2 regions of the Sporosarcina sp. OR05 genome follow, and region 1 is predicted to be linked to the other one. Evidence: riboswitches for the same ligand, from Rfam matches in the RefSeq annotation. Region 1 holds a riboswitch; the other holds the start of a gene.
The links. Region 1 has a riboswitch for lysine ahead of NRI27_RS17455 (Na+/H+ antiporter NhaC family protein). Riboswitches for the same ligand answer to the same signal wherever they lie in the genome.
Positions count from the first base shown of each region.

Region 2: it holds a riboswitch for lysine, as region 1 does, so the genes downstream of both, dapA (4-hydroxy-tetrahydrodipicolinate synthase) here and NRI27_RS17455 (Na+/H+ antiporter NhaC family protein) in region 1, are expected to answer to the same signal.

Region 1 is NZ_JANKJL010000020.1:7,461-12,131, reverse strand. Features, by position in the region: gene NRI27_RS17470 (sulfite exporter TauE/SafE family protein) at 1-554, shown strand, start outside; gene NRI27_RS17465 (bifunctional metallophosphatase/5'-nucleotidase) at 558-1,961, shown strand; gene yunB (sporulation protein YunB) at 2,019-2,846, shown strand; lysine riboswitch at 2,902-3,081, shown strand; gene NRI27_RS17455 (Na+/H+ antiporter NhaC family protein) at 3,227-4,671, shown strand, end outside.
Region 2 is NZ_JANKJL010000014.1:732-5,402, reverse strand. Features, by position in the region: gene NRI27_RS15485 (MFS transporter) at 1-11, opposite strand, end outside; gene NRI27_RS15480 (VCBS repeat-containing protein) at 417-1,139, opposite strand; lysine riboswitch at 1,321-1,499, shown strand; gene dapA (4-hydroxy-tetrahydrodipicolinate synthase) at 1,618-2,502, shown strand; gene NRI27_RS15470 (DUF7878 domain-containing protein) at 2,556-2,978, opposite strand; gene NRI27_RS15465 (DUF421 domain-containing protein) at 3,090-3,818, opposite strand; gene NRI27_RS15460 (dihydropteridine reductase) at 4,052-4,671, opposite strand, start outside.

The DNA.
Region 1 (4,671 bases):
CAATGATCGGCGCTTTTGTGAATAAAGGACTGGATTTACCATCCTTTAATTTGTATTTTGGAATTCTACTACTCGTCCTATCTATTTTATTGCTAGCAAGGAAATACTTAAAACCCATCCACTGGTTTGTCGATCGAGGCAAGCAAATGACATTCGTTGACCAACACGGGGAGTCACATGTGTATGGTTATCCGATATGGTTTGCACTCATTCTCACATTTACAATCGGTTTTACATCTGGATTATTCGGCATTGGTGGCGGCACGATGATTGTCCCAGCACTCATTTTGTTATTCTTATTTCCTCCACATGTTGCTGTCGGTACATCGATGTTCATCGTATTCCTATCTGCTATCGTCAATTCAATCACTCATATTTCCCTCGGTCATGTACCATGGTTGTATGCGTTAGCAGTCATACCAGGTGCCTATATTGGCGGAACAATCGGTACGATGTTGAATAAAAAAATGGATTCGGATACATTGGTGCTCGTGCTACGCATCATGTTATTGTTGTTCGGATTGCGATCAATCTATGAGGGGATTTGGGGATGACCAATGGAACAATTTGTCGAAAAAATCCACATATATCATACAAATGATCTTCATAGTCATTTCGAAAGCTGGCCACAGATTAGCCGCTATCTTCTTACACAACAAGCAATTCATGCAAACGCTTCGGAAACGAGTTTCCGTTTTGATATCGGCGATCACGTCGATCGTTCCCATCCATTTACAGAAGGAACGGCCGGAAAAGGCAATGTGGCGTTGCTGAACAGCGCAGGGTATGACGCGGTGACAATTGGCAATAACGAAGGCATTACGCTATCTAAAAATGCATTGAATACACTTTATGAAGGTGCGGATTTTGACGTCATACTTTGTAATCTAGTCGAAACTGACGGGTCCATTCCAAAATGGATGAAGCTGTATAAAATTTATAGCACCGTCGAGGGGACTCGCGTTGGCGTTATCGGAGCGACAGCGATGTATACGGATTTTTATTCAAAACTAGGCTGGCACATTCATGAACCACATGCCGCTCTGAAAGCAGTCGTCGAAAAAATTCGTCACGAAGTGGATATCCTCATTTGCTTATCTCATTTAGGTGTGAATGAAGATCGATTACTTGCCGAAATGTGCCCTGAAATTGACGTCATCCTCGGAGCGCATACGCATCATTTATTCCCTGATGGCGAACTTGTCCATCATTCGCTATTAGCAGCGACCGGGAAATTTGGACAATACGTCGGGCGTGTGACGCTAGAAGTGGATACAAAAAGCAACCGATTGCTGAATAAGCAAGCGACTGTTATCCCAGTAGGAGATTTGGCTTCTGGAAAAGATGATGTGCGCGAAGTGAACGGGTTACTAAATGCTGGTCAAATCGCATTGGATGAAAAAGTATTCTTCATTGAAACACCTTTGAAACAGCAGTTGTTTGCGAATAGTTCGTTAGCTACTTTTTTTGGTCAAGCGCTCCTTGCCTATACACATGCGGATTGTGCGATGTTTAATGCGGGCATATTTTTAAGAAGCCTTGAACAAGGGTGGGTAACAAAGCGTCATCTACACGAGTTACTCCCCCATCCGATCAACGTTTGCGTAGTAACATTGCGCGGTGAAGAGTTGCTGCGTGTTTACCACACTGCACAAAACGAGCAATGGCCGCAGTTGGAAATTAAAGGACTCGGTTTCCGCGGAACACTTATGGGCAACATGATCTTTGAACAATTAGCCATGAACGGGGATGGACACTTGCTGGTCGGCAGTGAAATCGTTCAAACAGACCATATATACCGATTGGCCACACTCGATATGTTCACATTTGGTTACTTCTTTCCGATGCTGAAAGATGTTGAAAAAGAGTATGTAATGCCTGAATTAATTCGCGATATTATGGCTTGGTATGGCAAACGTGAAATGATGGAATCACTTGGATTGCTTGAAGAAAATGAATAATAGTCTTTTAGAATGAACCACTCTTATCCTGCATAAGATTATGTAGGAGGAGTGGTTTTGAGATTTCATGGGCAATCACCCCGAAAATTTCATAGGCGGTCAAGGCGTCTTCAACGACAATATCCCCGCCACTATAACCGTGAACCAAGGCGCAAGCGTCGTTGGTTTCCGATTCTTTTTCCTGCATTACTCCTAACAATCGGCATGTTTTTGTACATCGTCAATTCAAAACTAACCCCCATCTACATTCAGTATGCAGAAGTCCAAACCGAGAAAATTGCCGCTTATGTCATCACACAAGCGATTAAGTCCCGCTCGACAGATATGTATGATGTGAATGAAATTATTGAAAATGTACCGACAGACTCACCTGGAATGGTGACAAATACATTTAACACTGAAATCATTAGCAAGACGATGGCAGAGATACAAACTCTTGTTGAAGCGCATTTAGAGCTTGCTGAAAGAGGCGACTTGGAAATGTTGCCGCTAAGTGAGGATATCGAATACGATCCTGAAGAAATGGAATCATATGGAGGCGTCGTATTTTTCGTACCGATGGGGCAGGCGACAAATATCCCCCTTATTGGTAACTTGGGACCTAAAATCCCGATTCGTTTTCACGTCATTGGCGATGTTCAAACGACGATAAAACATGAAATTGAAGAATTTGGAATTAATAATGCCATGGTGACTGTGAATGTCGTCGTAACGGTAAATGTTCAAATTATCGTCCCTTTAGCGACAACGAAAAGCACGGTGCAACAACAGATTCCAGTTGCTATCGGTTTAATTCAGAGCCCAATCCCTCAAATCTATAGCAAAGGGGATGTCAGTGCTCCGCAAGTCGAAGTACCCTATCCGGGAGTAAATGGAAAAGAGTAAGAGCTACTTGTAATCTGACGTGTAACCTGTTATTGTTGTAGAACAAGAGGAACACCGATTAGGTAGAGGCTGCATGACTTAAGAGTAATAGGCGCAAGATTGGCATCTAAGACCGTCTATGAAAGGAAGTTTTGCCGAAATATGAATGAGGATTGCCGATCCGTTCATATTGGGGTCATTTCGAACAGGGATGACACTGTCATGTATATTTACTACATGATGAGCTACAGATCGTACGTTAGATAAAGTCACCGAAGATTATCCAACAAACGACATGTAGAAAAGCCGATGCCTAGCACACAAACGTGTAAGGGCATCGGCTTTTTATTTCCCCCTACTTGTTCTTCAATGATAAATAAGAAATTGAGGAGGAAAATAGTATGATAGGTACATGGGTTTCAATCTTACCACCACTGATTGCGATTGTGATGGTATTAGTAACAAAAAGGGTTTTATTATCGCTAGGATCGGGCATTTTAACTGCCGCATTATTGGTAGCATCCTTCGGTCCAGTAGACACATTGAAAAACATTTGGTCCGCTCTAACAGTATCTTTTTGGGACGGTGGAGCACTTAATACGTACAATATTTTCATCATGGTCTTCATCTTATTCCTAGGCATTATTACAGCGTTTGTCAGCTTGTCAGGTGGCAGTAGAGCGTTTGCTGAATGGGCAGTCCGACGAATTAAAACAAGAAGAGGCGCAAAACTGTTGACCATTATTCTTGGTATCCTCATTTTTGTGGACGACTATTTCAACGCATTAGCTGTTGGCCAAATTGCTCGTCCGATCACAGACAAGCACAAAATATCAAGAGCGAAATTAGCATACTTCATCGATTCAACGTCAGCACCGATTTGTGTCGTGTCACCAATATCTAGCTGGGGAGCATTTCTGATCGGCCAATTAGCGCTGATATTGGGCACTACGGCTGCTGTAAATTATTCACCACTTTCAGCATTTCTTATGATGGCACCGATGAATTTCTATGTTATCGCTACATTAGCGATGGTCTTCTTCTTTGCTTGGACGAATATTGACTTCTTTGAAATGAAGAAACACGAAGACCGTGCACAGAAAACGGGCGAATTATTCGACCCGGAAAAAGAAATTCCGGGGCAATTAAAAGAAGATTTTCCTGAGCATGGATACGGTCATGTAAGAGATTTAATCGCTCCAATTGTGACATTAATTGTCGCGACGCTCGGTATGATGGTATGGACTGGTTACCGTGCAAGTGACTCTCTAAGCATTTGGGCAATTTTCGAGAACACCGATGTACCTTTATCATTAGTAACAGGTGGAACAATTGGAACAATATTAGCCGCAATTCTTTACATTGCACAAATGGGACGAAATGAGACGGCGTCTTATACATTGGTCGGCAAAGCATTTACGACAGGAATTAAAGCAATGATGCCAGCAATTCTAATCTTGGTATTAGCATGGGGCTTGACACACTTAATCGGCATTTTAGAAACAGGTCCATTCTTATCGAGTGTTGTTGAGCAATCGAACATTCCGGTAAACTTCTTGCCAGTTATCATGTTCGTCCTAGCAGGTCTCATGGCGTTTTCTACAGGAACATCATGGGGATCATTTGGGATTCTATTACCAATCGCCGGGACAATTATGACAAACGCAGCACCAGAGTTATTGCTTCCAGCATTATCTGCTGTTCTTGCAGGCGCTGTATTTGGTGATCACTGTTCACCTATTTCCGATACGACGATTCTTTCTTCGACGGGAGCTGGATCCAATCATATTGATCATGTTGCAACGCAGCTACCATACGCACTTATGGCAGCAACCGTCGCAACAAT
Region 2 (4,671 bases), on a different contig from region 1:
CGATAATCCATGTACCATTCCTCCAGTTTTCTTATGGCTTACACTCTTTCACTTCCAAAGGAATGGATCTAATTTATGTGATTCCATTCTCCTTTTAAGCCTCACAGGACTTGTATTAAAAGAGGACTTACAAAAAACGCAAAAATAAAAACCCTATCGTCTCACAGAGGACAAAAGGGCATGAAAAAACCGAGTTACGCGAACTCAACTATATCAGCAGCCTTATCAGCCTCTCTGGACCGAATTAAAGAGCAATTATTTTTTTCTTATTGTAACAAAGCAATTCATGCTTTTCTACAAGAATTTTACGGAAAACCAAAGTTGGAGTAGCATAAAAGTTCTAGTAATTTCGAAAGTCAGGTAAATCTATTTTCACCTAACTACTTTTTCCCTGTTAATTGGATTAAAGCGAACGATTACATTTCCGTGCCATATATAGCGACATACTGATTTTGTAAAACAAAACGATTGTTTTTCCAAACTAAAGTATTTAAGAAATACCCTAAAGAATCTGCATTATACCGTCCGGCAATCTTTTGATAAATCAGGAGATCGTCTACACCATTCAAATCGAAGTCTACAGGATATATGCCACTTAAGGGATTTAGAAATCCAGTAATTGGTTGCTTTAATTTGCCGTTTGCATCATAAATTTCGTTCAAATATGATTTGTCCCTGAGAGAAAGATCGATTACATATTTCTCGTTATTTACTTCACTAATGAGTTCCACTTTATACTGATCCAAATAATTTACGCTGTATGTGTACCGGTTGTTATACACACTTGAGTCAAAGATAAACCTAGCTTGATTTCCAATATAAGTGACAATGTAAGCATTCATAATTCCGCCACTCCCACCGGTTGCGATGCTGATTAGAATTTCATCCACACCATTTCCCGTAAAATCACCTAGGAAAAGTGTCGGATTGTAACCTGTATTTTCCGGCAATGGGATAGAGCCTATTATTCCTGTTCTTCCGTCTCGAATGTGCAATACAATATTTTGTGTAAAGGGACTGTCCGGCGTTTTCGTACCCGTCAAATACACTTGGTCCATTACATGATCCCCATTCACATCCCCATGAGCGAACGCCACTACCATTGGATGATGCTTTGGTGAATTAACTTGATAATTCATCTTACTCCCCTTTTCATGCATACTTTTAGTAACTATGTTATGGACGAATGTTGGAATTGTTACCGTTTAACATCATTTATTCGCGCGTAATAAAATAATTTTCACATATTTCACTTGCAATCTGTTTTAAGAAGAGGTATGGTAGGAGTAATTAAAAATTTACTTATTTCGAAAGTTTTGAAGTAAGGATAGAGGCGCAAAGACCATCAGTACACAATTCGAGGAATATGAGATCCGACGAAAATTGTGGAAAGGGGAATTTGCCGAAGTGGAGAGATGCTCATAAGTCTCGAAGCTGGTTCTGGGTTGAACAAACACAGAATTGTCATATAGGAAACTATATGGAGGGCTATCTTATGCAAAAGAAATAATTTATTATTTCACTGCAACAACGAGCCCTCGTTGTTGCTTTTTGCGTTCATTTACAACTGCCCTTCTCCCTCTTTTTTATTAAAAAAATGATAGGATGTGGAGAAAGATGAATTTCGGACAAATTGTAACTGCTATGGTGACACCTTTTAATGAACACGGAGAGATTGATTTCCCAGCGACAAGGAACTTAATTAACCATCTGCTAGCAAATGGGACAGAGGCATTAGTCGTTTCAGGAACGACAGGAGAATCCCCGACATTATCAGAGAAAGAAAAAGTGCTGTTATTCAAGTTTACAGTGGACGTTGTAAATGGCAGAGTACCGGTGATTGCCGGAACAGGTTCGTTCAACACAAAAGAGTCAATTGAACTGACTTTGCTTGCAGAGGATGTAGGTGTAGATGCTGTCATGCTCGTCACGCCTTACTACAATAACCCTTGCCAAGAAGGACTTTATCAACACTTTAAAGCAATTGCTGCAGCGACATCTTTACCCGTAATGCTTTACAATATCCCTGGCCGCAGCGTCGTCAACATGTCTGTTGATACGATCGTTCGTCTTGCTAAAATACCGAATATCGTTGCCATTAAAGAAGCAAGTGGCAATCTAGATGCAATGGTTGAAATTATTGAACGCACTCCAAAGAACTTTGCTCTGTATAGTGGAGACGATGGATTGACCATTCCAATCTTATCGATTGGTGGAGCAGGTGTCGTTTCTGTTGCTTCTCATATTGTTGGCAATGAAATGCAAACGATGATTAAAAACTTTAAATGTGGCAACACCGATGTTGCCGCAAGAGAACACCGCAAATTATTACCAATCATGAAAGCCTTATTCTCAGCTCCAAATCCAACTGCTGTAAAAGCCGCATTGAACATAAACGGGGTTCCTGTAGGCGGCGTGCGTTTACCAATGGTTCCATTGACAAATGAACAGCTACGTACTTTGCAACAAGTCTTAACAATTCATGAAGTTGTAGCTTCCTAACATGTAAAAAGCCTGTGCAGGAAATGTGTAACACTCCCCGCACAGGCTTTTGTTTAGATAAAATCGCGTGTATTTATGCCGTAATAGCGCATGAATGCACCATCTACATTCGCTAAGAAGTAATCGACAGCCTCTGTAATTGTGTAGTCCGGCAGTCGCTCTTCACAATCAAATTCTCTCCATATCGAGTCCAATCGCCACCCTCTATCATCATGAATGAATGCTATAATCGGACCTTCTCTTTCGTCATGTTCCATCGTGTAATAGTAAAAATCGTTCATCCTGTCCCACTTTGACAATGCCACTCCAAATTCAAGCAATGCAAGTGCTGGTTCTAAAAAGAAACACTTGCCGTTCACCAGAATTTCCAACTTTCCTTGAATATCCACTAACAACTTCCCATTCCTTTGGCGAATCAATTTCTGCTCAATCTCAACTGTCGAATCAACCTGAAAGTGTATTTGCAAGCTAGTCAAATCTCCAACTCCTCTACAAGCAATATATATGCTTGTATTTTAGCATACCATCACCGAATGGTACGTTTCGTTCAAAATCGAGGAAAGTTATACGCAAAAAACCTTCCCCTATTAATGCAGAATAGATGGAAGGTTTTTTGGTTCCTCTGTTTTTATCATACTGACATGTAGTTCGTTCAAGTTGTTAACAGCTGCGTAAAACACTTCTTTCACATCAAAAATTTCTTTTCGCTCTAATTCTTTATAGAGCCATGCTTCGTTTAAGTTTCTTGCTAACAAAACTTCCGTGTAAATCTTCCCTTCAATGATAACTGGCACGTCAATTCCCTTGCTTGTGTATGTGTTTGGATGAACGTGTTCGACTCGTACAGATTCTTTCTCTGCTACTAACTTCACAGACAAACTCCCATTTGCCTCTATGATGGCTAGCTCCACGTCCTTCACATTGTACACTTGCTGCTCCCTTAGCATTTGTAAGATTGTATCAATTGGAAACTGTATTTTTTTCATTTTCTCTACTAAAAACTGCCCTTGGTAGATGACAATTGTCGGTTCAAATGTCAACATCCGGCCAATCCTACGATGTTTCATCTTCACTTTAGCGGTAAACTTCTGTAGCAATGCAATGGCAACAATTGCGACAGCCGTATAAATATGATTAATCTTTGGATCAGCAATATCAGCTCCGACAACGGCTCCTAACGTTAGAATGACTAAAAAATCAAATACCGGTAATTCACCGATTGAACGTTTTCCCATGTAGATCGTAGCAAACAATGCGAGTGGCAGGATCGTTACAATCCTCCCTAAGATTTTCACGATTTGAAAAGCATGTTCCACCAAAACACCTCATTTATCGACATGTGGCTAGAAAGTCTCTTCTTTCATGCTTGCCTATGTACTTTGTATTTATACCAAAAGGATTTCGCTCTGATGTCTATATACAATTCCAAGTAATTTCTTCAATAGAAAAAGCCCCTCGAGCTGGTTAACGAGGGGATGGTGCATCGGTCTATTAATTTCAATGTAAAGTATTACATCTTTTTTAGTGTGTAGGGAAGCATTCACGCTTCTTAATTTGTCTGCACTAAAGAAAAGAACTCCGTCAGTTGCCATTCATGTTTGTCCAACATCATTTGCTCATCTGAGATGCCTTCATGACGCAACAACTCAATATTTTGTAAAAGGAACTCATCGCTACCGACGACATAGAAAATCCCTTCTTTGTCTGCTGCTAGTTTTTTTACTTCTTCATAGTAATCTTTACGATTATTAACGAACATTGCAGTGAATTCTTTGTCAGCAGCCGATGTGAAAATATCGGTAAACAAATAGTCTGTTGAGGAATCTATATTTAAAGAGTGCACGCCACTTACATCATCCGCACGCTTAAAATAGTCGAGCACGAGTGGTCTAAATGTTGCTAGACCGACACCCGATGATAGTAAGTATACCTTTTTCCCTTCCCTCTTTAGCGGTACATTCGAACTCGTTTTAAAAATCGCCACTTCATCCCCAACGTTGATTGTCTTTAATATCGTTTTAAACTCCGAACACTTTTCACGAATTCTCGTTGTAATGCCGATTGACTGCTCATGAGGCAAAGTCGATATCGACATATGTCGAATCAAACTACGGTTTGGTTTTTCTTCTGCATTAAATCCTTTCAATGCAAAATGGGTATGAGCCCCTT